2 regions of the Xenorhabdus budapestensis genome follow, and region 1 is predicted to be linked to the other one. Evidence: predicted binding sites of a transcription regulator. Region 1 holds the regulator's gene; the other holds the start of a gene.
The links. The regulator ArgR, encoded in region 1, controls arginine synthesis, uptake and breakdown. The targets are predictions, from matches to a motif close to ANTGAATAAAAATACANT.
Positions count from the first base shown of each region.

Region 2: argC (N-acetyl-gamma-glutamyl-phosphate reductase) is a predicted target of ArgR. The motif match lies at 8,173-8,190, and genes of this name have one in related genera.

Region 1 is NZ_CP072455.1:4,025,603-4,041,643, forward strand. It holds gene ftsH (ATP-dependent zinc metalloprotease FtsH) at 1-1,831, opposite strand, end outside; gene rlmE (23S rRNA (uridine(2552)-2'-O)-methyltransferase RlmE) at 1,879-2,508, opposite strand; gene yhbY (ribosome assembly RNA-binding protein YhbY) at 2,642-2,935, shown strand; gene greA (transcription elongation factor GreA) at 3,087-3,563, opposite strand; gene dacB (serine-type D-Ala-D-Ala carboxypeptidase) at 3,879-5,327, shown strand; gene cgtA (Obg family GTPase CgtA) at 5,427-6,596, opposite strand; gene rpmA (50S ribosomal protein L27) at 6,727-6,984, opposite strand; gene rplU (50S ribosomal protein L21) at 7,005-7,313, opposite strand; gene ispB (octaprenyl diphosphate synthase) at 7,567-8,538, shown strand; gene HGO23_RS17790 (DNA-binding protein) at 8,584-8,964, opposite strand; gene HGO23_RS17795 (DNA-binding protein) at 9,040-9,387, opposite strand; gene HGO23_RS17800 (helix-turn-helix domain-containing protein) at 9,575-9,838, shown strand; gene mdh (malate dehydrogenase) at 9,955-10,893, opposite strand; gene argR (transcriptional regulator ArgR) at 11,336-11,806, shown strand; gene mpl (UDP-N-acetylmuramate:L-alanyl-gamma-D-glutamyl-meso-diaminopimelate ligase) at 11,940-13,310, opposite strand; gene fbp (class 1 fructose-bisphosphatase) at 13,481-14,485, shown strand; gene ppa (inorganic diphosphatase) at 14,746-15,276, shown strand; gene HGO23_RS17830 (gamma-glutamylcyclotransferase family protein) at 15,410-15,757, opposite strand; gene tamB (autotransporter assembly complex protein TamB) at 15,760-16,041, opposite strand, start outside.
Region 2 is NZ_CP072455.1:4,213,737-4,229,777, forward strand. It holds gene HGO23_RS18710 (YijD family membrane protein) at 1-92, opposite strand, end outside; gene fabR (HTH-type transcriptional repressor FabR) at 117-827, opposite strand; gene sthA (Si-specific NAD(P)(+) transhydrogenase) at 1,038-2,435, shown strand; gene oxyR (DNA-binding transcriptional regulator OxyR) at 2,427-3,344, opposite strand; gene argH (argininosuccinate lyase) at 3,559-4,938, opposite strand; gene HGO23_RS18735 (argininosuccinate synthase) at 4,973-6,229, opposite strand; gene argB (acetylglutamate kinase) at 6,292-7,065, opposite strand; gene argC (N-acetyl-gamma-glutamyl-phosphate reductase) at 7,103-8,107, opposite strand; gene argE (acetylornithine deacetylase) at 8,237-9,394, shown strand; gene HGO23_RS18755 (DUF3800 domain-containing protein) at 9,542-10,351, opposite strand; gene metF (methylenetetrahydrofolate reductase) at 10,611-11,498, shown strand; gene HGO23_RS18765 (hypothetical protein) at 11,579-12,211, opposite strand; gene ppc (phosphoenolpyruvate carboxylase) at 12,439-15,075, opposite strand; gene HGO23_RS18775 (bifunctional aspartate kinase/homoserine dehydrogenase II) at 15,223-16,041, opposite strand, start outside.

The DNA of each region.
Region 1 (16,041 bases):
CGCCTTCCCAACCTGCGGGCGGACGAACTATAGTACGGTTCATCAGGTCATCAATCTGAGGCGCATCAATGGTTTCGTACTTCATTAAAGCATCTTTCATTGAATGCAAAATATCCAGATTATCCATCAGAATCTGACGTGCGCGCTGGTAGTTGCGATCAATGATAACTTTCACTTCTTGATCAATTAAACGTGCGGTATCTTCCGACATGTGTTTTGCCTTAGCCACAGAACGACCAAGGAAAACTTCGCCTTCTTCTTCCGCATACAACAATGGGCCTAGTTTTTCCGAGAAGCCCCATTGTGTCACCATGTTACGGGCAATGGATGTCGCCACTTTAATGTCATTGGAAGCGCCCGTAGAAACATTATCTGGACCGTAGATGATCTCTTCTGCAAGACGGCCGCCATATAAAGTAGAAATCTGACTTTCTAATTTTTGACGGCTGGCACTGATTTGATCACCTTCTGGCAAGAAAAAAGTTACACCCAATGCGCGACCACGAGGAATGATTGTCACTTTATGGACAGGATCATGTTCAGGAACCAAACGGCCAATGATGGCATGTCCTGCTTCATGGTAAGCGGTGGATTCTTTCTGCTCTTCTGTCATGACCATTGAACGGCGCTCTGCACCCATCATGATCTTATCTTTTGCCTTCTCAAATTCCACCATAGATACGACGCGTCTGTTGCCACGAGCGGCAAATAAAGCGGCTTCGTTCACCAGGTTTGCCAAATCCGCACCAGAGAAACCTGGTGTACCACGGGCAATAATGGAAGCATCAATGTCAGTATCCAATGGAATACGGCGCATATGAACTTTCAGAATCTGTTCACGGCCGCGAACATCAGGCAGACCAACGACAACCTGACGGTCGAAACGACCCGGACGCAACAGCGCAGGATCCAAAACATCAGGACGGTTAGTTGCAGCGATAACGATAATGCCTTCGTTACCCTCAAAACCATCCATTTCAACCAGCATCTGGTTCAGTGTTTGTTCACGTTCATCGTGTCCACCACCCAAACCAGCACCACGTTGACGCCCTACAGCATCAATTTCGTCGATAAAGATAATACAAGGAGCTGCTTTCTTAGCCTGTTCAAACATGTCACGAACACGAGAAGCGCCAACACCAACAAACATTTCAACAAAGTCAGAACCAGAAATAGTGAAGAATGGTACTTTAGCCTCACCTGCAATTGCTTTCGCCAGCAAGGTTTTACCTGTACCCGGAGGCCCTACCATCAGGATACCTTTCGGGATCTTACCACCCAGTTTCTGGAATCGGCCGGGTTCACGCAGGTATTCCACCAATTCACCCACTTCTTCTTTTGCTTCGTCACAACCAGCAACATCCGCAAACGTGGTTTTGATCTGATCTTCCGTTAACATACGGGCTTTGCTTTTACCGAAAGACATCGCTCCTTTACCGCCACCACCTTGCATTTGGCGCATAAAGAAGATCCAAACGCCAATCAGCAGTAGCATTGGGAACCATGAAATAAAGAGAGTCGCTAACAGGCCTTGTTGCTCTGGTGGTTCACCGACAACTTTTACCTGTTTGTTGAGCAGTGTATCCAGCAGCTTCTCATCCTGAACTGGCATATACGTGCTATATTTTCCACCGTTGTCTTTCTTAGTGAAATCAATGTCACGACCCGAAATACGTACTTCACTGATTTGATTATGTGATAACTCACTGATGAAGTTCGAGTAATCCACCCTACGACCACTGGAATCGCCGGGACCAAAACTCTGGAACAATAACATCAAGACAACTGCGATGACTAACCAGAGAATCAGGTTTTTCGCCATGTCACTCAAGGGATTAACCTCATATTACAACTGTGTTAACAAATAGCAGCAGGGTACTACACTTTCCGCCCTGTCGCTACAATGTATACTTCACGTGATCGTGCCCGCGAAGCGTCTGGTTTACGAATTTTAACTTTCGTAAAAAGGGAGCGTATTTCCCTCAGGTACTCATCAAAGCCCTCTCCCTGAAACACTTTGACGATAAAACTACCCCCAGGGGCCAGCACATCACGACACATATCCAACGCTAACTCAACCAGATACATGGATCGAGGAATATCGACCGCGGGGGTTCCACTCATATTGGGAGCCATATCCGACATGACGACCTGGACTTTATTATCACCAACCCTCTCAAGCAATGTTTTCAATATAAGTTCATCACGAAAGTCCCCCTGTAGGAAATCAACTCCGACAATGGGATCCATTGGCAAAAGATCGCAGGCAATTACCCGACCACGATCACCAATCTGACTGACTACGTACTGAGACCACCCACCTGGAGCAGCGCCTAAATCAACAACGGTCATGCCCAGTTTAAAAATTTTGTCGCTTTGCTGTATCTCATCAAGTTTAAACCAAGCGCGGGAACGAAGCCCTTTTTTCTGCGCCTGAAGAACATATTTATCACTAAAATGTTCCTGCAACCAGCGACTTGAGCTTGCTGAACGTTTTTTATTGGCCATTGTTCTTTCCAACTATACTAATAGAGAGTCCTATTTTTGCACTCTCTTATCAAACCACACCACACACTTATGGTGATAGATAAGAGATGGCGGTAGAATATGTCGTTTTCAATCCCAACTAAGCAAAAAAACGATGACTCTTAACAAGAAACAAGTGCAATACCTGAAAAGCCTCGCTCATTCATTAAAGCCTGTTGTTATGATCGGTAACAACGGACTGACTGAAGGCGTATTGGCCGAAATCGAACAAACCCTTTCGCATCACGAGCTTATCAAAGTCAAAGTTGCAGGCGAAGACCGTGAAATCAAAACTTTGATCGCGGAAGCTATTGTTCGTGAAACTGGCGCATATAATGTGCAAATTATTGGAAAAATGCTAGTTCTCTACCGCCCATCGGAAGAGCGCAAGATTAGTTTACCGAAATAATCTCAACATACTTATACAAAAGTGCCATTCTACTATGATAAAAAAGGCCAAATCAGGCCTTTTTATTCCCATCATCAACATATAATGGCCACTTTCTATGCCCTTCCCCACCCTACGAGCGGGAAAGTTAATTCAACCTTTAAATTGAATATCAAATATACTCGACGCTCAAAACTTCATATTCCACTTTGCCACCCGGAGTATCGATCACAGCAACGTCATCCACTTCTTTGCCAATTAAACCACGGGCGATGGGCGAGTTAACCGAAAGCAGGTTTTCTTTGATATTCGCTTCATCGTCCCCCACAATGCGGTAAGTCTGTTCTTCATCAGAATCAACATTCAATACCGTTACCGTTGAACCAAAAATCACACGGCCATTGTTGGTCATCTTAGTGATATCGATCACTTGTGCATTAGAAAGTTTAGCTTCAATTTCTTGAATACGGCCTTCACAGAATCCCTGTTGCTCACGAGCAGCGTGATATTCAGCATTTTCTTTCAAGTCACCGTGCTCACGCGCCTCAGCGATTGCAGCAATAATTTGAGGGCGACGTACATTTTTCAGATATTCTAATTCTTCGCGCAATTTATCTGCGCCACGTACCGTCATCGGAATTTGTTTCATTTATCAAACCTCTAAATCAATCCTAAGCCCAGACAACATCTTCCTGATTTTTGCAATAACATCACTTCTCTTGCAATAACAGTATTTTGCAATAGACTACAACACAATGAGCACACCCTATCAGGCGGGCTTCCAGACAATAAAAGAAGCGTAAACTACAGAATACGCTGATAGTTCACATACATATTTAAACTGCTAATCTATCATTTTAACGTAGAGTTGATGATGGATCATCGTTTACTTTTTCCTGAATTGCATCTTAGTATTATTGATACAAATATTATCGGAATACATCCACGTTTATATGCGAGATCTATGGCTCTTTTAAAAATTACCAGCAGAATAGCTTGGATGCTCAGTTTGAGCCTGAGTATTTTCAGTGCGAATGCCTCTTCAATTGAAGAAAATATTCAATATTTGCCAGCGGGAACCAATTTTTCATTTATCGCCCAGAAAGTCGGCGAAAAAATACCTATCATTGATTATCATGGACAGCAATTGGCATTACCTGCCAGTACTCAGAAAATTGTGACAGCATTAGCTGCCTTATTACAGCTTGGCAAAGATTTCCGTTTTGTCACTACATTAGAGAGTGACGCTAATGTTGAAGATGGCAGATTAAAGGGCAATCTTATTGCCCGTTTCGTTGGTGATCCATCGCTAACACGCACACAACTGCGCAATATGGTAGAAGAGTTAAAACAGTCTGGTGTACAGCAGATTGATGGGGATCTCATCATAGATATTTCCATTTTTTCCAGCCACGATAAAGCACCCGGCTGGGTATGGAATGATATGACACAATGTTTTAGTGCTCCTCCTGCCGCCGCCATTGTGGATAAGAACTGTTTTTCAGTCTTACTCTACAGCGCTGAACAAGCTGATACATTAGCCACTGTCCATGTTCCTTCGTATTATCCTGTCAATGTATTCAGTGAAGTAAAAACACTTGCGAAAGGTTCTCCAGAAACAAAGTATTGTGAACTTGATGTAACAACAGGAGAATTGAACCGATATACGCTAACTGGCTGCCTGACACAACGTAGCGAACCCTTGCCACTGGCATTTGCTATCCAGAATGGAGCAAGCTACGTGGGTGCTATTCTGAAAAATGAACTACATCTTGCTGGAATTGAACTAAAAGGCCATCTACGACGTCAATCGCTCCCTGAACAACCAGAAAAGATCCTCACATTGAATCAATCAGCACCTTTACATGACCTGCTCAGAATCATGCTGAAAAAGTCAGATAACATGATAGCCGATACCGTTTTTCGCACCTTGGGGCATTATTACTTTAACGTTCCCGGTACCTGGCGCTCCGGCTCTGATGCTGTTCGTCAGATCTTAAAACAAAAAGCAGGTATTGATCTTGATAATACTGTCTTAGTTGATGGTTCCGGCCTTTCACGCCATGATCTTATCACTCCTTCAACAATGATGGAGATTTTACAATTCATTGCCCAGCACAATAATGAACTGGATTTTATCTCCATGCTGCCGCAAGCAGGTTATGATGGTACTTTAGCCTATCGTCCCGGCTTGCATGAAGCTGGAGTTAATGGCAAAGTTTTTGCGAAAACAGGGTCACTACAAGGTGTATATAATCTTGCTGGCTTTATGAACGCTGCCAGCGGACAACAGATCGCTTTTGTCCAATTTATTTCGTCTTACTCCGTCTCTCCTGAAAATCATCGTCAGCGCCGTGTTCCTCTTACCCGTTTTGAAAGCCATTTATATAAATCGCTATACAAAAACAATTGACGAAAATGCCTTCAGAGAGAAAATGCCTTCAGAGAGAATAAGAAAAAAGGGCGCTTCAAATACGCCCTTTTCCATCATTTGTATATCTGGTGTGAAAACTTAGCGTTTGTAAATAAATTCAACGCCTTCTTCATCTTCTTTGTCCCAGTCGTCATCCCAATCATCAGTATCAGGTGCTTGCTGCAACTGTTCTTTATGGTAGTCATCCCACATGAACTCAACTTTTTCTGGCTGCGATCCTTCCTCGGCATCTACTTGACGAGGCTGAGCCTTGATGAATTCCATGATATCCCAGCAGAGTTCTTTCACTCCCTGACGATTCACGGCTGAAATCATGTAGTAGTCACCTTCCCAACCCAGTTCATCAGCGATCGCCTTCGCTTTCAATTTAGCCTCTTCCGGATCGGTCAGATCAACCTTATTGAATACCAACCAGCGTGGTTTTTCAGCCAGTTTTTCACTGTATTTATGCAACTCATTGATGATAATACGGGCATTTTCTACTGGGTCAGATTCATCAATCGGACAGAGGTCGATTAAGTGCAACAGTACACGGCAACGCTCCAAATGTTTCAGGAAACGAATACCCAAACCAGCCCCTTCTGATGCACCTTCAATCAAACCTGGGATATCTGCTACTACGAAGCTTTGCTCGTTATCCATACGTACGACGCCAAGACTTGGTACTAACGTCGTAAATGGATAATCAGCGACTTTAGGTTTTGCTGCTGAAACAGCGCGAATGAAGGTAGATTTACCCGCATTTGGCATTCCCAACATCCCTACGTCAGCCAGTAACATCAGCTCCAACATCAAGTCGCGGCTCTCTCCCGGCGTTCCCATGGTTCTCTGGCGAGGAGCGCGGTTAACAGAGGATTTAAAACGGGTGTTACCCAACCCATGAAAACCACCTTTTGCAACCATCAGACGCTGCTCATGACGTACCATGTCACCCAGAATTTCTCCTGTAGCAATATCACGGATACGGGTCCCTACTGGTACTTTAATGGTAATATCCTGACCACGCTTGCCTGTACAATCGCGGCTTTGCCCATTTTGCCCACGTTCAGCACGGAAGGACTTTTCAAAACGGTAATCGATTAGCGTATTGAGGTTTTCATCTGCCAGTAGATAAACATCACCACCATCACCGCCGTCACCTCCGTCCGGCCCACCTTTTGGAATATATTTTTCACGACGGAAGCTGACACAGCCATTGCCACCATCTCCCGCTACAACCAGTATCCTGGCTTCATCTACAAATTTCATCACTTTTCTCCGTAGGATAGCCACTATAAAGCTGGATGGCAGATCGTACCCAGAGATGGCATAATCCAAAATATAAAAAGCCCCGCAACACACATTGCAGGGCTTCCGATTCGATCGAAGTTCAAAAAACTTATTCAGCTACTATGCTAATAAATTTACGGTTTTTTGGACCTTTAACTTCGAATTTAACTTTTCCGTCAGCTAATGCGAACAGGGTGTGGTCACGGCCACAACCTACATTGTTGCCTGCGTGGAATTTAGTACCACGTTGACGAACGATGATGCTACCTGCCAAAACAGATTCACCACCAAAACGTTTTACACCCAGACGTTTGCTTTCAGAATCGCGACCGTTACGAGTCGAGCCGCCAGCCTTTTTGTGTGCCATTAATCTGCTCTCCTAATATCTTAAGCGATGCCAGTGATTTTAACATCAGTGAACCACTGACGGTGGCCCTGCTGCTTACGGCTGTGTTTACGACGACGAAACTTAACGATTTTAACTTTCTCACCACGACCGTGCGCAACAACTTCAGCTTTAACTTTAACGCCTTCAACTACTGGAGCGCCGATTTTGATGTCTTCACCATTAGCGACCATCAGAACCTGGTCAAACTCAACAGTTTCACCTGTTGCGATGTCCAGCTTTTCCAAGCGAATAGTTTGACCTTCGCTTACTCGGTGTTGTTTACCACCACTTTGGAAAACCGCGTACATATAAACTCCGCTTTCCGCGCACCCCCCTAAAATTCTTTCCAGAGCGCGCTATAAAAAATATTCACAATAGGGCGCGAATTCTACGCAAAAACCGCTTGGAAGACAAGAGCAGAATTAGAACAGAGGAGAAAAAAGCCGAGTTTTTCGATTGTCATTTATTTGAACGTTTTTTCAAGTACAATCAATATACCGTGATATCTATTGATATACTAATTAATGAGCACAGCTCTGAATCAGAGTCCGAAGCTAAAACATGAACTTAGAATCGATAATTAAACTTACAGCTGATGATATGGCAGCGGTTAATGAAACAATTCTTAACCAATTAAATTCTGATGTAGCGCTAATCAACCAGCTTGGCTACTACATTATCAGCGGCGGTGGTAAACGTATTCGCCCAATGATCGCAGTGTTGGCTGGTAAGGCACTGCATTATGAGGGAGAAAAACATATCAAAATTGCTGCCCTGATCGAATTTATTCACACAGCAACCCTACTCCATGATGATGTCGTAGATGAGTCCGATATGCGCCGCGGTAAAGCAACTGCCAATGCTATGTATGGCAACGCAGCCAGCGTATTGGTTGGTGATTTTATCTATACTCGCTCGTTTCAGATGATGACAGACCTCAACTCCATGCGAGTGCTGAAATTGATGTCTGACGCCACGAATGTTATCGCTGAAGGTGAAGTGATGCAGTTGATGAACTGTAATGATCCGAACATTTCAGAAGATGACTACATGCGTGTCATTTACAGTAAAACTGCGCGTTTGTTTGAGGTAGCCGCCCATTCTCCCGCTATTTTGTCTAATGCAACTCCAGAGCAAGAAGAGGCACTACGTGATTATGGTCGCTATCTTGGTACTGCATTTCAATTGATTGATGACCTGTTAGACTACAATTCCGATGATAATACACTTGGAAAAAACACCGGAGATGATTTAAATGAAGGTAAACCAACGCTTCCCCTCTTACACGCTATGAATCACGGAACGCCTGAACAGTCAGCACTGATCCGCGAAGCTATTGAAAAAGGCAATGGCCGCCATTTACTGGATACTGTGCTTACAACGATGAAACAGTGCGGTTCACTTGATTACACCCGCCAACGGGCGGAGGAAGAAGCAGATAAAGCAATTTCAGCGTTACAAGTGCTTGATGAGTCTCCATACAAAGCGGCCCTTGTGGGATTAGCCCACATCGCTGTACAGCGACGTTCCTGAGCCAGACCCAGATAGTATACCCTGGGTATAAGTATCCCAGACTATTCAGTCTGGGATACTCCCTTTGTTTTCAACCTCTTGAATTCCTACATATTGAACAATGCTGGTAAGTCCTTTACGTAAAATGAACTTAACCATTCGCTCCCTTTCTGGCTTAGTCAATTGATAATAAGCTTCCACCCAAATCATAAACGGATCCTGTCGTTTGTTCCGATAATGCTCAACCGAGTTCTCACTGACAGTCAGTACACTCAAAACATCTTCGGGCAAGCTATTGATATGATATTCTAGTGCTTTTCCCTGCACTCCACGCTTACGGCGTTGTTCCCAGCCTTCACGTCTTGCCATCAGGTTCACTCCTTGGGGAGACGATGGCAGGCCAGCGAGGCCAATGAGTTCCTTTGCAGAATACCATTCTTTTTTCATCTCTCTCTCCTCGCTTTATACCGGAGCAGTAAAGAGGAAGCCAAATTTTAAGCATTTAGCTTTTCAAAAGCTGCCTCAGGTAGCTATAATTTTTTCCAAAAAACTTCTTATTCCATCTCGTAGTATCACTTCTGTAATTACCTCCTTTTCTTCATCCGTGAGTAAATTAAACGCACTTACCCAAATGGATAGAGGGTCTTGTTTCTGAACCTGATATTCAGGTGATATTTCATTAAGCTCCAGAGCGGCCAATGTTGATTCAGGAAAACATGAATAGTGATATTCAATTGCTCTTCCCTGAACACCTGTTCGTTTTTGTCTCAACCACTCTTCACGTTTGGCTCTGGCATTGACTCCTTGTGGTGATCTAGGTAACTCACCTACACCGGTCAACTCCATTGCCGTATACCACTCTTTTTTCATAATGTTTCTCTATTTTTGTAACCAAGTTCAAAAAAGAAGTTATTAAGAAAAAATTAAAAATATTTTTAGAAAAAATAATGTTATTTTATTTTCTTAATAACAGATCCATGTTCGTTATTAATTTCACTCTAACGCTTTAGTTATACCACTAATGTGGCTCTAAATTTAATAGGAAAGGATTAAAAAAATGATTTCTATGAAATCGGATTGGCATCCTGCTGATATTATTGCTGCTTTACGTAAACGTGGAACAACTCTGGCCGCTGTTTCTCGTGAATCAGGACTAAGCTCATCAACTTTGGCGAATACTCTTTCTCGCTCGTGGCCCAAGGGAGAATGGATAATAGCAAACTACTTAGGTATTCATCCGTCTGAAATATGGCCAAGCCGTTATTTCAATCCTCATACTGGAGAGTTATTAGAAAGGAAAATAAGAGAGAAAAAAGAATAATTAGCTACCAATATAATTATTGAAAGAAAAACCGCTAGCTTTTTTTAAACTAGCGGTTTTCGTTATCTAATATATTTAAGTTAATTCGTATATTAATAAATTAAGAATTAATTGAATTAACCATTAATAAATCTTTCGCCTAATTCAATATCTTTTTTCAGAACGTCCAGCATATTATCCAATGCTTTCTGTTCAAACTCACTCAATCGACCAATATCTAAACGTTCTTCGATACCATTTTTACCCAAACGAACAGGTTGTGCGAAGAAACGAGCATATTTGCCGTCACCTTCTACGTAACAGCATTCAATAACATTGCTTTCACCCTGCAAACCACGGATCAAAGAAAGGCCCAGACGTGCTGCTGCTTGACCCATAGACAAAGTTGCAGATCCACCACCTGCTTTTGCTTCAACAACTTCAGTACCTGCATTCTGAATACGTTTCGTCAACGCTTCCACTTCTTCATCAGTGAAGCTGACACCCGGGATCTGAGACAGTAATGGCAGAATAGTTACGCCAGAGTGACCGCCGATAACAGGAATTTCCAACTCTTCTGGTTTCTTACCTTTCAGTTCTGCCACAAACGTATTAGAACGGATAATATCCAGAGTAGTTACGCCAAACAGACGATTCTTGTCGTAAATCCCCTCTTTTTTCAGCACTTCGGCAGCGATTGCCACAGTGGTGTTCACAGGGTTGGTAATAATTCCGATTAATGCTTTTGGACATGTTTTAGCAATCTGTTGAACCAGATTACGGATAATTCCTGCATTAATATTGAACAGATCTGAACGATCCATACCAGGTTTACGTGCTACACCTGCAGAAATCAATACAACTTCCGCTCCTACCAATGCAGGAGTTGCATCTTCACCAGCAAAACCAGTGACCTTCACAGCTGTTGGGATATGGCTCAGATCGGCAGCTACACCAGGGGTCACCGGAGCAATGTCATACAAGGAAAGTTCTGAACCTGAAGGAAGCTGGGTCTTGAGTAGAAGGGCAAGTGCCTGACCAATACCACCGGCTGCACCGAGAACTGCAACTTTCATCCTGATACTCCTTTAAATAAGTGCTGTAAAAAACTTAAACCTGTCTGGTTAAGAGACTTAATATTTCCCATACAAAGTATAAGTATGGAATAAGCTCTCAGCCTTACTCATCACTACGTATTAAAACAATCTGTTAACAGACAGATTATCTACCTAATAGCCCAATGATGGAACACTAAAGTTTTTTATTTTAGACAAAATGCTTGTCTGTTAATGAGATAACAGGCACTTTTTTAGGAATTATTCCTATTATCTTATTAATTACTCTGTTGATTAACTTGTCTTTCTCCTTTACCTGAATAATGCCATTTTATTAACAATACATTTACCAGGCTCAATAACGTAAATATTCGATCTATTGGGTTTGTTCTTCTCTTCCTTGCATAAAAATTCACTTTTTGCATAATATTGGCTTCATAAGTGGATTCAACGATGGTGAAATATGCGAATTCCTTCGAAACAGGAAGATTTAGTAAAAGCTTTCAAAGCATTATTAAAAGAAGAAAAATTCAGTTCTCAAGGCGAGATAGTTGCAGCACTCCAAGAAGACGGTTTTGAAAACATTAACCAATCTAAAGTTTCCAGAATGCTGACAAAATTTGGCGCTGTCAGAACCCGTAATGCAAAAATGGAAATGGTCTACTGTCTGCCAGCAGAATTAGGTGTCCCCACGGCCACCAGCCCATTGAAAAATCTGGTATTAGATGTTGATTATAACCATTCCGTAGTTGTCATTCGTACCAGTCCTGGCGCAGCACAGTTGATCGCGCGTTTATTGGATTCATTAGGAAAAGCAGAAGGGATCCTTGGCAGTATTGCAGGAGATGACACTGTTTTTTCTACACCGACACAAGCCCTTACAACCAAGCAGCTCTATGAGGCTATCCTCAATCTGTTTGAGCAAGAACTGTAAATCAACCGCCTGTAAAACCATTTAAAAACACGGCATCACTACATACCATTTTGCCAGAGAAAATTGTGCCATAGGTTCTGTACAAGAGGAACGCTGCTCATTGCGATCCTCTTAATTCAACGTTTATGATCAATTAAGCAGCGTGTGCTTTCTTATTCAACGCCGCCAATAATTTCTCATGAATACCACCAAAACCGCCATTACTCATGATCAGTATGTGGTCACCCGGCTGGGCTGCCTCCACAATCATGCGTACTAACGTGTCAATATCCGTACTCCAGCTAACAGGTTGAACACATTGTTCCGCAATTTCAGCAACCTGCCACTGGATATTACCAGGTTGAAACAGAAAAACTTCATCCGCACGACCCAGGGAAGGAGCAATATCATTTTTGCTCATACCCAATTTCATGGTATTTGAACGTGGTTCCAGCACTGCAAGAATGCGCGCCATACTACCCGCTTTGCTTCTCAACGCTTCCAGTGTCGCCAAAATTGCCGTTGGATGATGGGCAAAGTCATCATAAACCGAGATATCATTCACTCTGCCAAGCAATTCCAGTCGGCGACGAGCATTAATAAAGTCACCTAATACCTGACAGGCATCATTAGGCTGAATTCCTACATGGTGAGCTGCTGCAATAGCCATCAAGCCATTATGCATATTGTGTTCCCCCACCAATGACCAGTTAACTTCACCCACTAATTCACCATGATGGTATACCTGATAAGTACTGCTGTCCTGAGTGTTTTTTTGGACGTGCCAAACCCCTGTTTCCCCGAGGTGTTCCAACTCACTCCAGCATCCCATTCCAAGTACTTGTTTCAGATTTACGTCATTATCAGGTACAAGGATTTTACCCAAGCCCGGTACGATTCTGACAAGATGGTGAAATTGCTTTTGGATGGCAGCCAGATTTTCGAAAATATCAGCATGATCGAATTCAAGATTATTCATGATGAGTGTACGAGGGCTATAATGAACAAACTTTGAACGTTTATCAAAGAAAGCACTGTCATATTCATCCGCTTCAATCACGAAAAACGGGCTTTCACCAATCTGTGCTGAAACATCAAAATTGCCCGGCACACCACCAATCAGAAATCCCGGTTTATAGTCACAGGCTTCCAAGATCCACGCCAGCATACCCGCTGTTGTTGTTTTGCCATGTGTTCCTGCAACAGCCAAAACCCAACGCTCTGGTAAAACATGATCATGTAACCACTGTGGGCCGGATGTATAAGGAATACCGCGATCCAGAACCGCCTCAACACAAGGATTACCACGTGTCATAGCGTTACCGATGATCACCATATCTGGCACAGGAGCGAGTTGGGAAGGATCGTATCCTTGGATCAGTTCAATACCCTGATTTTTCAACAGAGTACTCATGGGAGGATACACATTGGCGTCAGAGCCGATAACTTCGTGACCTAATGAACGGGCGAGTATCGCCAGCCCTCCCATGAAAGTACCGCAGATGCCAAGAATATGAATACGCATTTATTTCTATCCGATATCATGAAGTGTATCACTATTCTAACCATCAAATCACAGATTAGAAATGCAATAGCCTATCAATCATTTTATTCTTTAGCTAAACTGCCCGCACTTAAGTGCTACCCCAACGTGGAGCACGATTTTAAAATCATAACCAAATCAGGGCTTTCGTCATGAAAACATTAGGCGAATTCATCGTCGAGAAACAGCACGACTTTCCTCATGCTACGGGTGAACTGACCGCACTACTTTCTGCCATTAAACTGGGTGCCAAAATCATTCATCGGGACATCAATAAAGCCGGTCTGGTAGATATTTTAGGCACCAGCGGTGTTTCAAATGTTCAGGGTGAAGTGCAGATGAAACTGGACTTGTATGCCAATGAAAAACTCAAAGCAGCATTGAAAGCACGCGGTGAAGTAGCTGGTATTGCTTCCGAAGAAGAAGACGAGATCGTCATCTTTGATGGTGATCGGGCAGAAAATGCGAAGTATGTTGTTTTGATGGATCCACTGGATGGTTCTTCAAATATTGATGTAAACGTTTCCGTTGGGACTATTTTCTCCATTTACCATCGAATTACGCCAGTTGGGCAGCCCGTTACCGAAGAAGACTTCCTGCAACTGGGTCATCGTCAGGTTGCAGCGGGTTATGTGGTTTACGGTTCGTCCACCATGTTGGTTTACACCACTGGCTATGGTGTTCATACTTTCACTTACGACCCTTCCCTTGGTGTATTCTGTCTGACCCATGAGAAAGTCCAGTTCCCGGAAAAAGGTAATATGTACTCGATTAACGAAGGGAACTACATCAAATTCCCTCTGGGCGTGAAAAAGTACATCAAGTATTGCCAGGAACAAGACGAAGCAACTCAACGCCCTTACACTACCCGTTATATTGGCTCACTAGTTGCCGACTTCCACCGCAACCTGTTGAAAGGCGGTATCTATATCTACCCAAGTACAGCAAGTCACCCGACAGGCAAACTCCGTCTACTATATGAGTGCAACCCGATTGCTTTCCTGGCTGAACAAGCTGGCGGCAAAGCCAGTGATGGCGTCAACCGGATTTTAGATATCGTACCAAGCAAGCTGCATCAACGAGTGCCTTTCTTCGTCGGAACTAAATCTATGGTAGAAAAAGCCGAAAGTTTTATGGCTGAGTTTCCGGATGAGTAATATAAATCAACTGGTTGATTAATTGGTTGTAAGAAGAGGCGAAGTTTCGCCTCTTTCTATTCGACGACGTAGTAAGGCAATGGCCAGCAGAGCAGTCAGAAACCATAGCACAAATCATGAATAATTTTTGGACAGGAATCCTCTACCACCATTAACCCATAGGAATACAGGCATAATACAGAAAAATGGAATTACTTTAGGCCTGTTTTGGCTATAATACCTCGCACTCCATTTTGGTTTGAAATTGAAGGAAACCTTTTATGAGCCTGAACAATGTACCGGCGGGTAAAGAACTGCCAGAAGACATCTACGTTATTATTGAGATCCCTGCAAACGCCGACCCAATCAAATATGAAGTGGACAAAGAATCTGGCGCCCTGTTTGTAGACCGTTTCATGGCAACCTCCATGTTCTATCCATGCAACTACGGTTATATCAACAATACCCTGTCTCTTGATGGCGATCCTGTTGACGTACTGGTTCCAACTCCATACCCATTGCAGCCAGGCTCTGTTATTCGCTGCCGCCCAGTTGGTGTTCTGAAAATGACCGACGAATCCGGTGAAGACGCTAAGCTGGTTGCTGTTCCTCATTCTAAGCTGACTAAAGAATACGATCACATCAAAGATGTAAACGATCTGCCAGAGCTGCTACGTGCTCAAATTACACATTTCTTTGAACACTACAAAGATCTGGAAAAAGGTAAGTGGGTAAAAGTTGATGGTTGGGAGAATGTCGAAGCCGCTAAAGCGGAAATCCAATCTTCTTTCGAACGCGCTGCGAAAAAATAATCTTCTCGGATAACAGCAAGTTCTGATTATATAATAACCTCTGTACTTTTATTTATTGGCACAGAGGTTTTTTTATTCGGTTATATTGGTTAATTTGTCAAAAATGATATAAAAACAGTAACACCACTGATTTTTATCTCTCTTCGTAACGCTTCAGCCAGTCACCGCTTTCTATTCTAGGCACCCCCTCAACAGATAACATGTATAAATAGATCCATGCGCTGCCATAAGAGGTTTTGACCAATTCCCTTTGATATTCCTGAGTATTCTTTTTCAAATCATCCAGTTCAGTCAAAATGGATGACGTAATGCGATAAACCTCACATTCAATTGTTCCTTCGCCACGGATCACCGCTGGATAATGCCCCAGATCGTAGATTTCATAACCTTCCAACCTATGCTCCCCCAAAAGTTGAGCATAGGTCATCCAGTGGTGATTACCTTGTTTGCGCCTCAGGCTGCCATAAACAATAACTCGCATCTTTAAAACTCAAACTCATAGAGCAGATCCAAAGCTTTATCAATACCAGATACTGCTTCGAGATACAATCTAGGCATCACACGATAACGTAACGTCAGAGTTGCCAGAGAGTCAAAAATACCAACACCATATTTTACCTGTAAGTCGTTGGTAATCTTGCCACTCACAACAACCTGCGATTTGTTACCAATTCCCTGTGTATTCAGGGCCAGATCAGAAACACCAAAAGTCTCACCAATTTTGCCCACCAATCGACCGCTCTGTGCGACGCCCAAACCAATCAA
Region 2 (16,041 bases), 190 kb from region 1:
GAATTAAAAAATGCTGAAAAAGTTCCGTGTGTTGCCAGTCCAACGATAAGAGCCAGCAACATTGTGCTTTTATCTTGGCGGTATTGTTCCATCGTATTTTTCTCCTTTCAGATTATTTAAGAGGTTTTAGGGGCTGTTATTATTTTAGAGACAGTTGGTTTAGAGACAGCGGTTTTTAGGGCAGTACTTTTTGAATTAGCCGTTTTTTCTTGTTCTCGCCGATACCAATAAAAAGCGCCTTTGGAAATCATGCGGAGTTGTAATACCAAACGTTCTTCGAGACGACGTCTTTTCTTTTCATCAATATCCAGCGCTTCTGCACCAGCACTAAACACAATTGTTACCATCGCCTCTGCTTCTATTTCGGTAAAATGACGCGGCATATGACTGGCCTGTTCAAGATAGTCTGCCAGTTCTGCAATAAAATGTTGGATTTCCCGTGCGACAGCAGCACGAAACTCAGCTGATGTTCCGGAACGTTCACGCAGTAATAACCGGAATGCGTTAGGATTATTACCAATGAATTCCATAAAGGTTGAAACAGAGGTGCGGATGACACTCCCCCCCTTTTCGATGCGCTGACGTGCCTGACGCATTAACTGGCGCAGCATTAATCCGCTTTCATCCACCATAGTCAGCCCTAATTCATCTACGTCACGGAAATGACGGTAAAATGAAGTTGGTGCAATCCCCGCTTCTCGAGCCACTTCCCGCAAACTCAGGCTGGTGAAACTACGCTCAGCACTCAGTTGACTAAATGCTGCTTCAATCAAGGAGCGACGGGTTTTCTCTTTCTGTTTCGCTCTGACTCCAGTTACATTATTCACAACAATCCTGATATATCTACTCGACTATATTATGGAGCAAATATATCAGATTCTGCTGTATTTGCTGTGATTGTTCTCTTAAAGATATTAACCCATATTTCCCTGTTGTATTCCTTATTCAGAAAACAAAGGCCATATGCTCATTAGGTTATTATGCCAACCAATGTTAATATAGAGTTGTTATTTTGTGTAAAAACAGGTCTTTCCTCTATGCAATATACTCATTTTGATGCCATCGTAATTGGCTCCGGACCCGGTGGAGAAGGGGCAGCAATGGGATTGGCAAAACTAAGAAAAAACGTTGCAGTTATAGAACGTTACAATAATATCGGCGGTGGCTGTACCCATTGGGGCACTATCCCATCAAAAGCCTTACGTCATGCTGTCAGTCGTATTATCGAATTTAATCAAAACCCCCTCTATAGTGATAGTTCCCGCATTCTCCGCTCCTCATTTTCAGAAATTTTACGTCATGCAGAAGTTGTCATTAATCAGCAGACTAAAATGCGGCAGGGGTTTTATGAACGCAATCGGTGCCAGATGTTTGCAGGTGAAGCAACTTTCATCGATGAACACCACGTCAGTGTACGTTATACCGATGATAGTGTTGACATATTAAGCGCAGACAAAATAATTATTGCCACAGGCTCCCGTCCTTACTGCCCACCCGATGTCGATTTTACTCACTCTCGTATTTATAACAGCGATACTATTCTGCAACTGGAGCATGAACCACGCCACGTTATTATTTATGGTGCAGGAGTGATTGGCTGTGAATATGCTTCTATCTTCCGTGGATTAGGCGTTAAGGTAGATTTGATCAACACCCGTGATCATCTGCTGTCATTTCTCGATCAAGAGATGTCTGACGCCTTGTCTTACCATTTCTGGAATAGCGGTATTGTCATCCGTCATAATGAAGAATATGAAAAGATCGAAGGTCTTGATGATGGTGTGATTATCCATCTGAAATCAGGCAAAAAAGTTAAAGCAGATTGTTTACTGTACGCCAATGGCCGAACAGGTAATACAGACAAACTCGGATTGGAGAATGTCGGGCTGGAAACAGATAACCGTGGTTTATTGAAAGTGAACCGAGTCTACCAAACCAGCAATGAGAATATTTATGCGGTTGGTGATGTGATTGGTTATCCAAGTCTCGCTTCCGCTGCCTACGATCAAGGGCGCATTGCAGCAAAAGCCATCATGGCCGGAGATGCTGAAATGCATCTGGTGGAAGATATCCCAACAGGCATCTACACCATACCAGAAATTAGTTCGGTAGGTAAAACTGAGCAGCAATTGACGGCGATGAAAATCCCGTATGAAGTCGGACGAGCCCAATTCAAACATCTGGCCAGAGCGCAGATTGCAGGAATGAATGTAGGTAGTATCAAGATACTATTCCACCGCGAGACAAAACAGATACTGGGTATTCACTGTTTTGGCGAACGAGCCGCAGAGATTATCCATATCGGTCAAGCGATTATGGAGCAAAAAGGTGAAGGCAATAATATCGAATATTTCGTTAATACTACCTTCAACTACCCAACTATGGCTGAAGCATACCGTGTTGCAGCTCTCAATGGGCTAAATCGATTATTTTGATGCTGTTCCGTTGACTTCAAAATAATTTCCCATTTTGGCCTGAATCGCCTCTGCCAATTGCTCATAGCGACCACGCAGAGGTGAACCGGGACGATAAACCAAAATGATAGAACGCTCAGGCACAGGTTCATGGCATTCTAGATAACAGACACCATCCCGTTTTCTCTCTTTAGGAACAGACAGAGCGGGTAATAAAGTGATGCCACTCCCCGCCGCAACCATATTACGCAAAGTTTCCAAACTGGTTGCCCTGAAATGGGTATCTTCTTTGGCTCCAGCCTGAAAACAAAACCCCATTGCTTGATCACGCAGGCAGTGACCATCTTCCAGCATCAATAATTTTTCCCCTGCAAGATCTCCCATTTTGACCCTAGTTCGGTTCGCCCATTTGTGCTCTTCATAGACCGCAAGTTTCATTGATTCCTCAAAGAGGGGCAATTCAATGAATGCTTCTGTTTCTTTCAACGAAGCCAAAATAGCGCAGTCAAGTTTTCCACTATCAAGTTGAGCCAACAAATTCTGAGTTTGAGCTTCATGCAGATACATTTCCAGTTTGGGAAACAATTTATGCAATTCAGGAATAATCAATGGCAGGAGATAAGGGCCGACTGTAGGAATAAGACCGATATGCAGTGGCCCGGACATACTTTCACCTTGCAGAGCAGCCATTTCCTGTAAGACCTTTACTTCCCGTAATACCGTCTTGGCTTGCTCCACTAACAACATACCTTGTTGTGTAAACAAGACTTTACGGCTTGTGCGTTCGAGCAGCATCACACCCAATTCATCTTCAAGTTTACGTATCTGCCCACTGAGTGTTGGTTGACTAACATGGCAAGAATCAGCGGCTCGCCGGAAATGCCGACACTCAGCAAGAGCCACAAGATATTCCAGATCTCGGATATTCATTCCCAACCTCATTGTTTTATATCAATGATAGAATTGTTTAGTGTAAGCCATTATATGCACGAGGGAATAGAACTATCAAATGCTTGTGATCTCTGGCGTTTTTATAAAACATTTTATGAAAAATCACTTTATGAAAAATCAAAAAAACAGAAATTATTACGACAGCATGGCAAACCAGCCTGTCATAATAAACAGGCTGTCCAGTCAGAGAAAATTAATTGATATGTAACCTCTGCTTCGCCTCAGCAATGGCCAGTTTCACCTGTTTCTGTGCTACACCACCTTTTGCCAAACGTTTATCCAGACAAGACTGTAACGATAAAATGTCATATACATCTATCGAAATAGTTTCACTAAATTGTTGCAGTTCAGATAATGACAATTCTTCCAACGCATTACCTTTCTTTATCGCAGCAATCACTGCCTCACCAACAATGTGATGTGCTTCACGAAACGGAATACCTTTTGCCACCAGATAATCTGCCAATTCAGTAGCATTGGCATAACCCTGTTGTGCAGCCTCCTTGCAATGATCACGTTTTATCTGAATATCATCCAATACCAACACTGCCATGTGCAGGCAATCCCGCCATGTATCCAATGCATCAAACAAGCCCTCTTTGTCTTCCTGCATGTCTTTGTTATAAGCAAGGGGAAGACCTTTCAGCATCATCATCATACTTGTTAATGCACCTTGTACCCGGCCACATTTACCACGGATCAATTCCAGTGCATCAGGATTTTTCTTTTGGGGCATCAGGGATGAGCCGGAAGTTACCCGATCCGACAGTTCTATAAAACCAGCTTCTCCACTGTTGAAGAAAATCAGGTCTTCAGCAAAACGTGAAAGATGGATCATGCTGATACTGGCGTCGGATAGCAGTTCCAGAACATGGTCACGATCTGAAACACTATCTAAACTATTACGGGTTGCTGAAGCAAAACCAAGCCATGACGCCAATTGTTCCCGGTCAATATCGTACGCCGTTCCCGCCAGCGCACCGCATCCCAATGGGCTGACATCCAACCGTTTCAGAGTATCTTGCAAGCGAGTCTCATCACGACTAAGCATTTCTGCATAAGCAAGACACCAATGTGCGAAAGTAACGGGTTGTGCCCGTTGCAAATGGGTATAACCCGGCATTACTGCATCCTGGTTATTTTCAGCAGTAATCACCAGCGCTTGTTGTAACGCTATAAGCGCTTGCTGAATATCCGCTATCTGCCCCTTGCACCATAATTTCAGATCTGTCGCAACCTGATCGTTACGGCTGCGCCCTGTATGCAATTTTTTGCCAAGATCCCCTACTGTTGCAATTAGTTGCCCTTCCACCCAGCTATGAATATCTTCCGCATCACTTTGCAAAATAGCCTTGGGGTTGGCTCGTACCTCATCCAATAACTCATTCAGCGCCAAATCCAGCTTTTGTTGTTCTTCTGGTGTCAAAACACCGACTGTAACCAACGCCTTTGACCATGCAACAGAGCCGATAATATCCTGCTCCGCCAAGCGATAGTCAAAACGCAGAGAATCATTAAATTGCTTGAACCGCTGATCGGCTTCCTGACTGAAACGTCCACCCCAAAGTGCCATAATTGCGTACCTCTTTTCTCTGATTGCCCGGAAATTATTTTTTACTGTTCAACGCACGGATACGGGAAGAAAGCGAATGGAGGCGGATAAACCCTTCCGCATGCCTATGATCATAAACGTCATCTTCTCCGAAGGTGGCGAACTCTTCAGAATAGAGGCTATGAGGCGATTGTTTCTGTATTGCTGTTACCTGCCCTTTATACAGCGTCAAGATCACTTCACCACTGACATTCTCAGCAAGTGTTTCCGCCGCAGCCTGAATAGACTGGCGCAATGGTACAAACCAACGACCATCATAGACAACATAGGACATCTCAAGCCCCAATTGCTGACGCCATTTGAAACTATCGCGATCCAGCACTAGCTGTTCAATACCACGTAGTGCAGCCATCATGATGGTTCCTCCCGGAGTTTCGTAGCAACCACGGGATTTCATTCCCACCAAACGGTTTTCCACAATATCGATCCGGCCGATACCGTGTTTAGCTCCCAATGTATTCAACTCATCAAGGCATTGATATGGGGACAATACCTTGCCATTTACTCCAACCACTTCCCCTTTTTCAACAGTGACAGAGACATATTCCGGTTCATCAGGTGCATCTTCTGGCTCCACAGTCCACACCCAACAATCTTTATTGGCTGCATTCCACGTGTTTTCCAATACTCCGCCTTCGGTCGAGATGTGCCATGCGTTTTCATCACGACTGTAGATTTTTTCCAACGTTGCGGTTGTGGGAATATCACGAACTTTCAGATAATCCAGTAAGGCTTCACGGGAACGCAAATCCCATTCCCGCCATGGGGCAACTACTTTCAGGTGTGGAGCCAACGCGGTATAAGTACTCTCAAAACGCACCTGATCATTACCTTTGCCTGTTGCACCATGAGCAAGAGCATCAGCTCCCACTTTCAGTGCTAATTCAACCTGTGCTTTGGCAATAATAGGACGCGCCATTGAAGTGCCGAGCAAATAACTGCCTTCATACAATGCCCCCGTTTTCAGTACCGGATAAACATACTCTTTGATGAATTCTTCACGTAGATCGGCGATATGACATTCTGAAGCGCCAGAAAGTAACGCTTTTTGTTCTATACCATCTAAGTCTTCTCGACTCTGGCCAACATCCGCAACAAATGCGATAACTTCACAATTGCCATAGTTTTCTTTTAACCACGGAATGATGGCAGAAGTATCCAAACCGCCAGAATATGCCAGAACAATTTTCTTAATACTGCTTTTCGTTGAGGTAGTAGTTGTTGAAGTAATAGTTGTTGAGGTAATAGTCATAGAGATAGCCTTTTACTTTTATTCATCTCAGTTGAACGCCAAACCAAATTTGTTCTATCTTGTTATGCCAGAATGCGAGTGCCAACGGGTATACCATTAAATAGCGCAATCAGTTGGTCAGCATAACGCCAGCTTGCAATATCTACCGGATGCCCTAATGTTTTTGCGGCTTCCAATGCTGCATGAACTTTCACAATCATGCCGTCGGTAATGACTCCTTGCTCAATAAGCCGCTTTATTTTTTCTTCCGTAACTTCAGCAATTCGTTGTCCCTTTCCATCCAGAATGCCACTGACATCCGACAACAAAACCAAATCCGCATGCAACACCTGCGCAATAGCTGTAGCAGCCTGATCTGCATTGACATTCATTAACTCGCCATTTTCAGTAATACCAATAGAGCTGATAATGGGGATGTAGCCGAGATCCAATAAAAGTTTCAGTAAATCCGGATTACCGGGATGAGCTCTGCCAGTGTGACCAAGTTCCTCATCAAGCTGAGAAACTTTCACAATACCGCCATCCCCCAGACACAAGCCAACGGCAGGTAAACGGTACTTTGTCGCCCAGGCGAGCAAAGTTTTATTGGCTGTACCTGCCAGTGTTCCGGTAATAATGTCGAGCTGATCTGCTGGCGTTACACGCAGACCTTGCTTCTTCGTAATCGGTAACTGTAATTTCTGCATCAGGCCATCAACCAAACAACCCCCTCCGTGTACAATTACCAGTGGGCGCTTATGCGTTTTTCGATATGACTGTAATGTAGAAAATAACCGCACCAGCGCTTCGTGACTATCTAATAACACACCACCCAACTTGATAACTAACGGCTCCATCGGATTTATCCTCTGTCGGTATTAAATGATTGTTGAATTAAAGCAATGCCTGAGTTTCTTCGAGTCCGAACCGGATATTCATACACTGAACAGCCTGTGCTGCTGCACCTTTCAGCAAATTATCCTCAGCCCCGACAATAATCAGGTGCTGCCCTTGTACAGCAAAACCAATATCACAAAATGGCAATCCCACAACTGCCTTCAACGCAGGGACGCCTTTTTCATACAACCGGATCAGTGGCTTATTGTGATAAGCCTGCTGATATGCCTGCCTAATTTGTTCCTCTGTCACGCCTGATTTCAGCTTACAGGTAATTGTGGCAAGGATCCCCCGCGCAAAATTGCCTAAATGAGGTGTGAAGATTACCTCTGTACCTAAATGTGTCGTGATTTCAGGTTGATGACGGTGATTAAAAATCCCATAAGGCTGCAAACTGACTTCACAGAAACTGTTATTCAGTGAAGCTTTACGCCCAGCACCACTTACACCGCTGACAGCATTAATCACAGGCCACTGTTCTGTATCCAGCAAACCTTCTTCCAACAAAGGTTTCAGCGAAAGCTGTGAAACCGTGGGATAACAGCCCGGAACCGCAACAAGCCGGGCAGTTTTGATTTCTTCTGCCTGCCATTCCACCAATCCATATACTGCCTGCTCAAGCCAGTTTGTATTTTTATGCTCAAATCCATAGTATTCTGAATAAAACTGTGTATTTCGTACGCGATAGGCACCAGATAAATCAAAGACGATACAACCCGCTTGCAAAAATATCGGTGCAATGTCATGGCTGACTTCATGAGCCGTAGCAAGAAAAACGACATCAATACCATTCGCAGCTTCAGCAACATCTATCAACGGCTGTAAGGGTAAATCCAGGATCCCTTTATATTGTGGATAAAGCTCTGAAAAACATTTCCCTGCATCAGTACTTTGAGAAGAAACCATCAGACCGGAAAGATGGACATAAGGATGACGTTGCAGATATGCTGCTAACTCTGCTCCGGTATAACCACTGGCACCAACTATCAGCGTATTAAGCATGGGATTTATTCACCTTGTATTAACCCGATGTATGTATTAACCCAATGTAGTAACCCAAAAATACAATTGAATTTATATTCAATAATATTGCATTAATATTGATACTATCTTGAATAAGGGCTGTCAACAGTGAATATTAAATTACCAACATTTATTGAGTTATATCACCAGCTTATTGCTGCGCCTTCTATCAGTGCAGTGGATGAAGAATTGGATCAAAGCAATGAAGTGGTTATCAATCTACTGGCTGATTGGCTGAAAGAGATTGGTTTTGAAATTGAGATCCAGCCTGTTCCGGAAACCCGCTGTAAATTCAATATGCTAGCAACATTGGGAAGCGGTTCTGGAGGTTTACTATTATGTGGTCACACAGATACCGTACCATTTGACGACGGACGCTGGACTCAAGATCCATTCACACTGATCGAACGCAACGGCAAATTATATGGACTGGGCACTGCTGATATGAAAGGCTTCTTTGCCTTTATTATTGATGCATTGCGGAATATCGACACCAGCAAACTATCTCATCCTCTTTATATTCTGGCTACCGCAGATGAAGAAACATCAATGGCGGGAGCACGCTATTTCGCAGCCAATTCTACTATCCGGCCTGATTTTGCCATCATTGGCGAACCTACGTCATTACAACCTATCCGCGCCCACAAAGGGCATGTTGCCCACGCTATCCGCATTGAAGGTAAATCCGGACACTCCAGCGATCCTGCCCGAGGCGTCAATGCCATTGACTTGATGCACGAATCCATCACTCAGTTGATGAAACTACGCAATACTTTGCAAGAGCGTTACCACAATCCGGCTTTCTCTATTCCCTATCCTACGATGAATTTTGGTCATATCCACGGTGGAGATGCGGCAAACCGTATCTGTGCCTGTTGCGAACTGCATATGGATATCCGCCCGCTGCCTGGACTCACTTTGCAGGATTTGAACGAAGCACTGAATGAGGTACTAGAGCCTGTCAAACAGCGCTGGCCGGGACGCCTGAATGTTACAGCGCTTCATCCTCCCATTCCGGGTTATGAGTGTCCGACTAATCACAAGCTAGTAGGTGTCATCGAAAAACTGCTGCGAACAAAAGCAGAGACAGTCAATTACTGTACCGAAGCCCCTTTTATTCAGGGGTTATGCCCAACATTGGTTTTGGGACCGGGCTCAATTGAACAGGCTCATCAGCCTGATGAGTATTTAGAAGTGTCGATGATTGAACCGACGAAAAAATTGATTTCTCAGATTGTGGAACATTTTTGTTTGAATGTGGATTAAAGGTGGTAAATCAATAACCTTTTCTATCAAGCAGCTTACTTGACTTTACATCAAAAAGTGGCAACAATTGTTACCATAAATGGATTGGGAGTACCCGGTCGGCGTTATAACCTCGGTGAGTACATCGGGGTTTTTCGCTATTTGAAACTAAGGAAAAACTTTTAATCCCCACTGCTTATAACCTATTCCTACGTTATTTCTTCCTCCTTCACAAAAGAATTTCTTCTTCAAGATAGCAAATGCTTGATTAGCTTGTTCTGGTTTCAAGATATGCCTGCCAATAGGTCTAGCAACCAGATCAGCAAGTTGTAAACCAGAGGAATTGCTTGTTTTTGCTGCCATTCTAATCTTAAAAGGCAAATTCCTATGATACTTATTTTCTCCATTACAAATTTGAAGAAATTCTAGTTCAAGTTCTTTATCTTCTTTGGAACCTCGCTGTTCCACAATAACGTGAGTTTCTCGTTCCTGCTGGCCTTTTTCTGCTACAAAATCATATAACGTCTCTAAACAATAACGCAATGCGATATGATATGGGTTCTGAACCTCATCTTTGCTAATATTCATTTTATGCTTTTCAATTACACATGCCGACAATATAAAATTACTTTCATTGATTATTTTATTGAGCCGTTCTAAAAATTGATTCTTTGCTTCACGTGTCCTAAAAATAGTAAAATCTCTTTTTTCTTTGCGGATTTCATGTTCATGGAGGATTACAAGATCATGACCAAAATAGTCAAATTTAAGTCGTTGTAACTCTGGCACTACTTTTGAAAGATAATGTTCTTTGTAAAAAATACAAAAAGCTAAAACGAAGACAGGATACTCTTTATCGAGCTGTATGAGACCGTGATCACCACTTTCATCAACGTATACGACAAAATCGCTAAAGCTTTTTTGCTCATCTATAGTTAATTCTTTTTTAACAACTAATTGATTCTCAGTACTATCCATACCTTCTCTTTCCTTGCTTTAACTTTCTTTTAACACCCAATACACCGGTGGTTATTTTTCATTCAATCCCCAACATGAATTTCTTTCCTGATCACTTTGAATATTCCTCATCGGAAATAAGCCATTTCCTAATTGACTAAAAATCCTGCTTCGCTCATTCTATTTGGACATCTAAATGGATAGACATATAAACATTTAAACATTTAAACATCTAAACGTAGACGGATATAAGTTCCGTTTGTTCAGGAGGGCGCAGGATATGAGTTTTTTTCATGCAAATCATCAAGAGGCACTAAATCAGAATCTGGCTGAACTTGAAGGCCAGATCCGTGTTTCCTTTGAATTCTTTCCTCCCAGAACCATTGAAATGGAACAAACTCTGTGGAAATCCATTGACCGACTGAGCAAACTGAAACCTAATTTTGTTTCCGTGACTTATGGCGCTAATTCCGGCGAACGTAACCGCACCCATAGCATTATCAAAGGAATCAAGGACAAAACTGGTCTTGATGCAGCTCCGCATTTAACTTGCATTGATGCCAGCCGTGAAGAATTACGTGATATCGCTCGCGATTACTGGAAAAACGGTATTCGACATATTGTGGCCTTGCGTGGTGATTTACCCGATGGTAGCTGCAAACCAGAAATGTATGGTACTGATTTAGTAGATCTTTTAAAGAAAGAGGCGGATTTTGATATTTCCGTCGCGGCTTATCCGGAAGTGCATCCAGAGGCAAAAAGCGCACAGTCTGACCTCATTAACCTGAAAAGAAAAATTGATGCGGGAGCAAATCGCGCCATTACCCAGTTCTTTTTTGATGTGGAAAGTTATCTGCGTTTTCGTGATCGCTGTGTATCAACAGGAATTGATGTGGAAATTGTGCCGGGGATTTTGCCTGTCTCAAATTTCCGTCAGTTACAGCGATTTGCCGCTATCACTAATGTTCGCATCCCAAGCTGGATGACCAGAATGTTTGAGGGATTGGATGATGACCCTGAAAGCCGCAATTTAGTTGGCGCGTCTATTGCGATGGATATGGTGAAAATTCTGAGTCGTGAAGGAGTGAAGGATTTTCATTTTTATACCCTGAACCGTGCGGAATTGAGTTACGCTATTTGCCACACGTTAGGTGTTCGTCCTTGTTGATTTTTATCCTTAAAAAAAGCCGGACTAGATGGTAGTTCGGCGTGGTTATATTCTGGCTTTAATGTAATTCACCCTACGGGTTACAAAATTTCCTGACTGATCACAATCAAACGATGGCGATGTAAATCTGCATCTGTTCCCCAACAAAAGCTATCCCACTTCTCAATGAGTTCATCCATACTGGATACAACTGTTAACGGACGATCGATTTCACCACCATCAGAAACATAAACGTGATAACCAACGGACATAGACCAGGCGATCATAATCTGCCAAAAACGTTTACCATCACCAGTTTGCTCTTCATCTGTCACAATAATGCTGTAATTCTCAAGCAAAAATCTGAAAAAACGCCGGGGAAAACCACTAACAGCCTCTTGATGTTCTGGACTAAAAGTGCGCCAGACCATAATTTGGGTACAAGTTTCTTTATCAACAACAATATCTCTGCGGAAAATCAGTTTAACGGCATAGACTGTTTCCGGTTTATCGCTGATGGTGATCATTCGGTATTGATCTTGCTTTAATGACTTAACAAAACGATATCCGTACGGGACAACAAAATCAGGCAAGATAAAATCTTTTGCACCATTCTCAAGAAAAGAAATAGTCTGTTCTATGTTCTTGTCTGAAAGACGCAATTTAAGGTTAAAGTCTACATCTTCTATCAAATATGGCATCGAACTATTCCGATCTTTATTGTTGTTATTCATATTTTGTCCTCCATATGTTGGACAAGAAAATTATACATATACATGCACAATTTCTCATCAATACACGCTGTTATATTTGACAAAAAACAAAACATAAACCCAGAAATAATAACCATACTAACGATATTCAGGATATGCCATCCAGCTTGATAACTCATTACCATACCCACCGATGATAAAAGCCGAATGGGAAACTGTTCGGCTTTTATCATCAAGTAAACGAAAAGCTAACCTGTATTGCGCATTCCTGCCGCAACCCCTGCTATTGTTACCATCAGCGCCTGTTCCACACGAGGGTCGGGTTGTTCCTGCTGACGGGAGCGTTGTAATAATTCTGCCTGTAGGACGTTCAATGGATCGGTATATACATTACGCAATGCGATAGATTCGGCTATCCACGGTAAATCTGCCATCAACTGCTCATCCTGTGAGATCATCAGAACCGTTTCGATATCCGCTACAAGTTGATTACGAAGTTTAATCCCCAGTGACCACAGTTTTTTATCAACTAAACGTTGGTCATAATATTCCGCCAGCCATAAGTCCGCTTTGGCAAACACCATTTCCAACATGGCAATACGAGTAGTGAAGAAAGGCCAATCACGGGACATTTCTGACAAGATATCCTGTTTTCCCACATCTATTACGTGTTGCAGTGCTGCTCCCGCCCCCAACCATGCCGGAAGCATCAGACGGTTTTGTGTCCACGCGAAGATCCACGGGATTGCCCGCAGGCTTTCAACACCACCTGTAGGACGACGTTTAGCGGGGCGCGAGCCTAACGGTAATTTCGCCAGCTCCGGTTCAGGTGTCGCTGAACGGAAATAAGGCACAAACTCCGGCTGCTCACGAACGTAATCACGATACATGTCGCAGGAAACATCGGAGAGTGTGTCCATGACTTGTTTCCATTCCGCTTTTGGTTCCGGTGGCGGCAGTAAGTTAGCTTCCAGAATAGCACTGGCGTACATCGCCAGACTGCTGATCGTCACCTGTGGTAAGCCAAACTTAAAGCGGATCATTTCGCCCTGCTCTGTTACACGCAATCCCCCTTTCAGGCTTCCCGGTGGTTGAGAAAGTAAAGCCGAATGCGCCGGAGCTCCACCACGACCAATTGTGCCTCCCCGTCCGTGAAACAGTGTCAGCTTCACACTCTCTTTTTCACACAATCTGATCAGCGCATCCTGAGCACGGTATTGAGCCCAGGATGCAGCCATTACTCCCGCATCTTTTGCTGAATCAGAATAGCCAATCATGACCATTTGCTTATCCTGAATCAGTTCACGATACCATTCGATACGGAGCAATTGCTGGATAACACGTTCTGCATTATTCAGGTCATCAAGGGTTTCGAACAATGGTGCAACAGGCAATGATAACGGGCAGCCCGCTGCTTTCAGCAATAGCTTCACCGCCAGTACATCTGAAGGCATTTTTGCCATGGAAATGACATATGCCGCAATCGCATCTTGTGGTGTTTCTGCAATCACTTTGCAGGTTTCTAAAACTTCTTGCGTCTCGGCACTTGGTTGCCAATCACGGGGGATCAACGGACGTTTAGAATTCAGTTCGCGCAGTAAAAATGCCTGTTTTTCGGTTTCTGACCAGCTCGCATAATCACCCATTTCCAGATATTGGGTCAGTTCTGCAATGGCATCAGTATGGCGGGTACTTTCCTGCCGGATATCAATACGCACCAATGACAGGCCGAAACAACGAACACGACGCAAGGTATCCAGTAATTGGCCGTTAGCGATAATTTCCATACCGCAGGCTTTCAACGATTGATAACAAGCATAGAGTGGCTGCCACAATTGTTCGTTATACAGCAATAAATCCGTAGGGGGGATAACTTGCTCGCCTTTCAGGCGTTTTTCCAGATATGTCAGTGTACTATTTAATTGTGCCCGCAACTGCTTAGCAATTTCACGGTAAGGCTCTATAACCTCATCACCTCCTGCCATCTGACGCAGTTCTGGCGTACATTCCGACATGGAAAGCTCTGATACCAAAATCTGAATATCTTTCAGGAACAGATCCGCCGCTTTCCAGCGACTGAGCAACAACACATGGCGGGTAATTTCTGCGGTAACATTAGGATTTCCATCCCGATCTCCCCCCATCCAGGAAGTAAAACAGATAGGAACAGCTTCTGCTGGCAGACTGTAACCAATAGATTCTTCTAATTGCTCATTAAATTCACGCAAAAATGCAGGAACGCCTTCCCATAAGCTATTTTCCACCACCGCAAAACCCCATTTAGCTTCATCAATCGGTGTGGGCCGAATTTTGCGGATTTCATCGGTATGCCATGACTGAGCAATAAGCTGACGTAAACGACGCGTAATATTATTACGCTCATAATCGGCTAAATCATCATGATCAAGCTGCGCCAAACACGCATTCACTTCAACCAATTTATGGATCAGGGTACGACGGGCAATTTCTGTTGGATGTGCTGTCAGCACCAGCTCAATGGAAAGCTCATTAACTGCCTTAACCAGATCGTCATTATTAAAATTTTTACTTTTCAGTCGATCAAATAGTGCAGCCAATGCCACAGGATTGCTGGCAGCTTCACCATGCCGGGAAATATTGTGATATTGTTCAGCAACGTTGGTCAGATTAAGAAACTGGTTAAACGCTCTGGCAACTGGCAGCAATTCATCATTAGATAAATTCTGTAGTGTTGATAAAAGTTGCTGGCGATTAGCTTCGTTTCCGGCACGAGAAGATTTAGATAACTTCCTTATTGTTTCAACTTTATCAAGAATATCTTTTCCCTGAGCCTCTTTGATCGTGTCTCCCAGTATCTTACCAAGCATACTGACATTACTGCGCATTGCGGAATATTGCTGATTCATGTGATTCCTGACCTTGTGTTGCTGTATGCGTGTTTTATTTGTTTCTAACACATTATTTCTAAACACACTATTCATACCAGAAAACAAACAAATTGGGAGGATTAGTCGGGATAGAAAGCGAAATATCCCGACCGAAAGCGTCATGTTTTATAAAAGTTGTGATAAACGGTTCAAATCCGATTGGATTGCCCCGGCAGTCACATCTCGCCCGGCTCCCGGACCACGGATAATCAATGGATTGTCACGATACCAACGGCTTTCTATGGCAAAAATATTATCCCCCGGCAATAACGAAGCTAAAGGATGTTCTAAGCACACAGCTTCCACCCCGACTTTCGCCTTACCTTTAGTATCAAAACGCGCAACATAACGCAGTACCATTCCCATTTCACGCGCAGCTTCTAACCGTTTCAGCATCTGCTCATTAATAGCAGAACTGTTTTCGAAGAACTCTTCAATAGAACCAACACTGGCTTCTGTCGGCACAAGTGATTCTACCCGTACCTGATCCGACTCTATCTCATAACCTGCCTCACGAGCCAAGATAACCAGTTTTCGCATCACATCCTGACCGGAAAGATCAATACGAGGATCAGGCTCCGTCAACCCTTGTTGCCATGCTTGTTCTACCAGATCACTGAAAGGAATTGAGCCATCAAACTGTAAGAATAACCACGATAAAGTACCGGAGAAAATGCCACTGATAGACAGGATAGTATCCCCGCTTTCCCGCAAGTCCCTGACAGAATAGTTAATTGGCAACCCGGCACCGACGGTCGCATTGTATAACCAATGACGACCTGTTTTTACAAAAGCATCCCGGATCATACGGTAAATATTACTGTCAGATGAACCAGCGGCTTTATTGGCACTAATCACATGAAAACCATAGCTGGCAAAATCTATGTAGTTACTCGCCAATTCTTCACTTGCCGTTATATCCAACACCACTAAATCATCATAAGG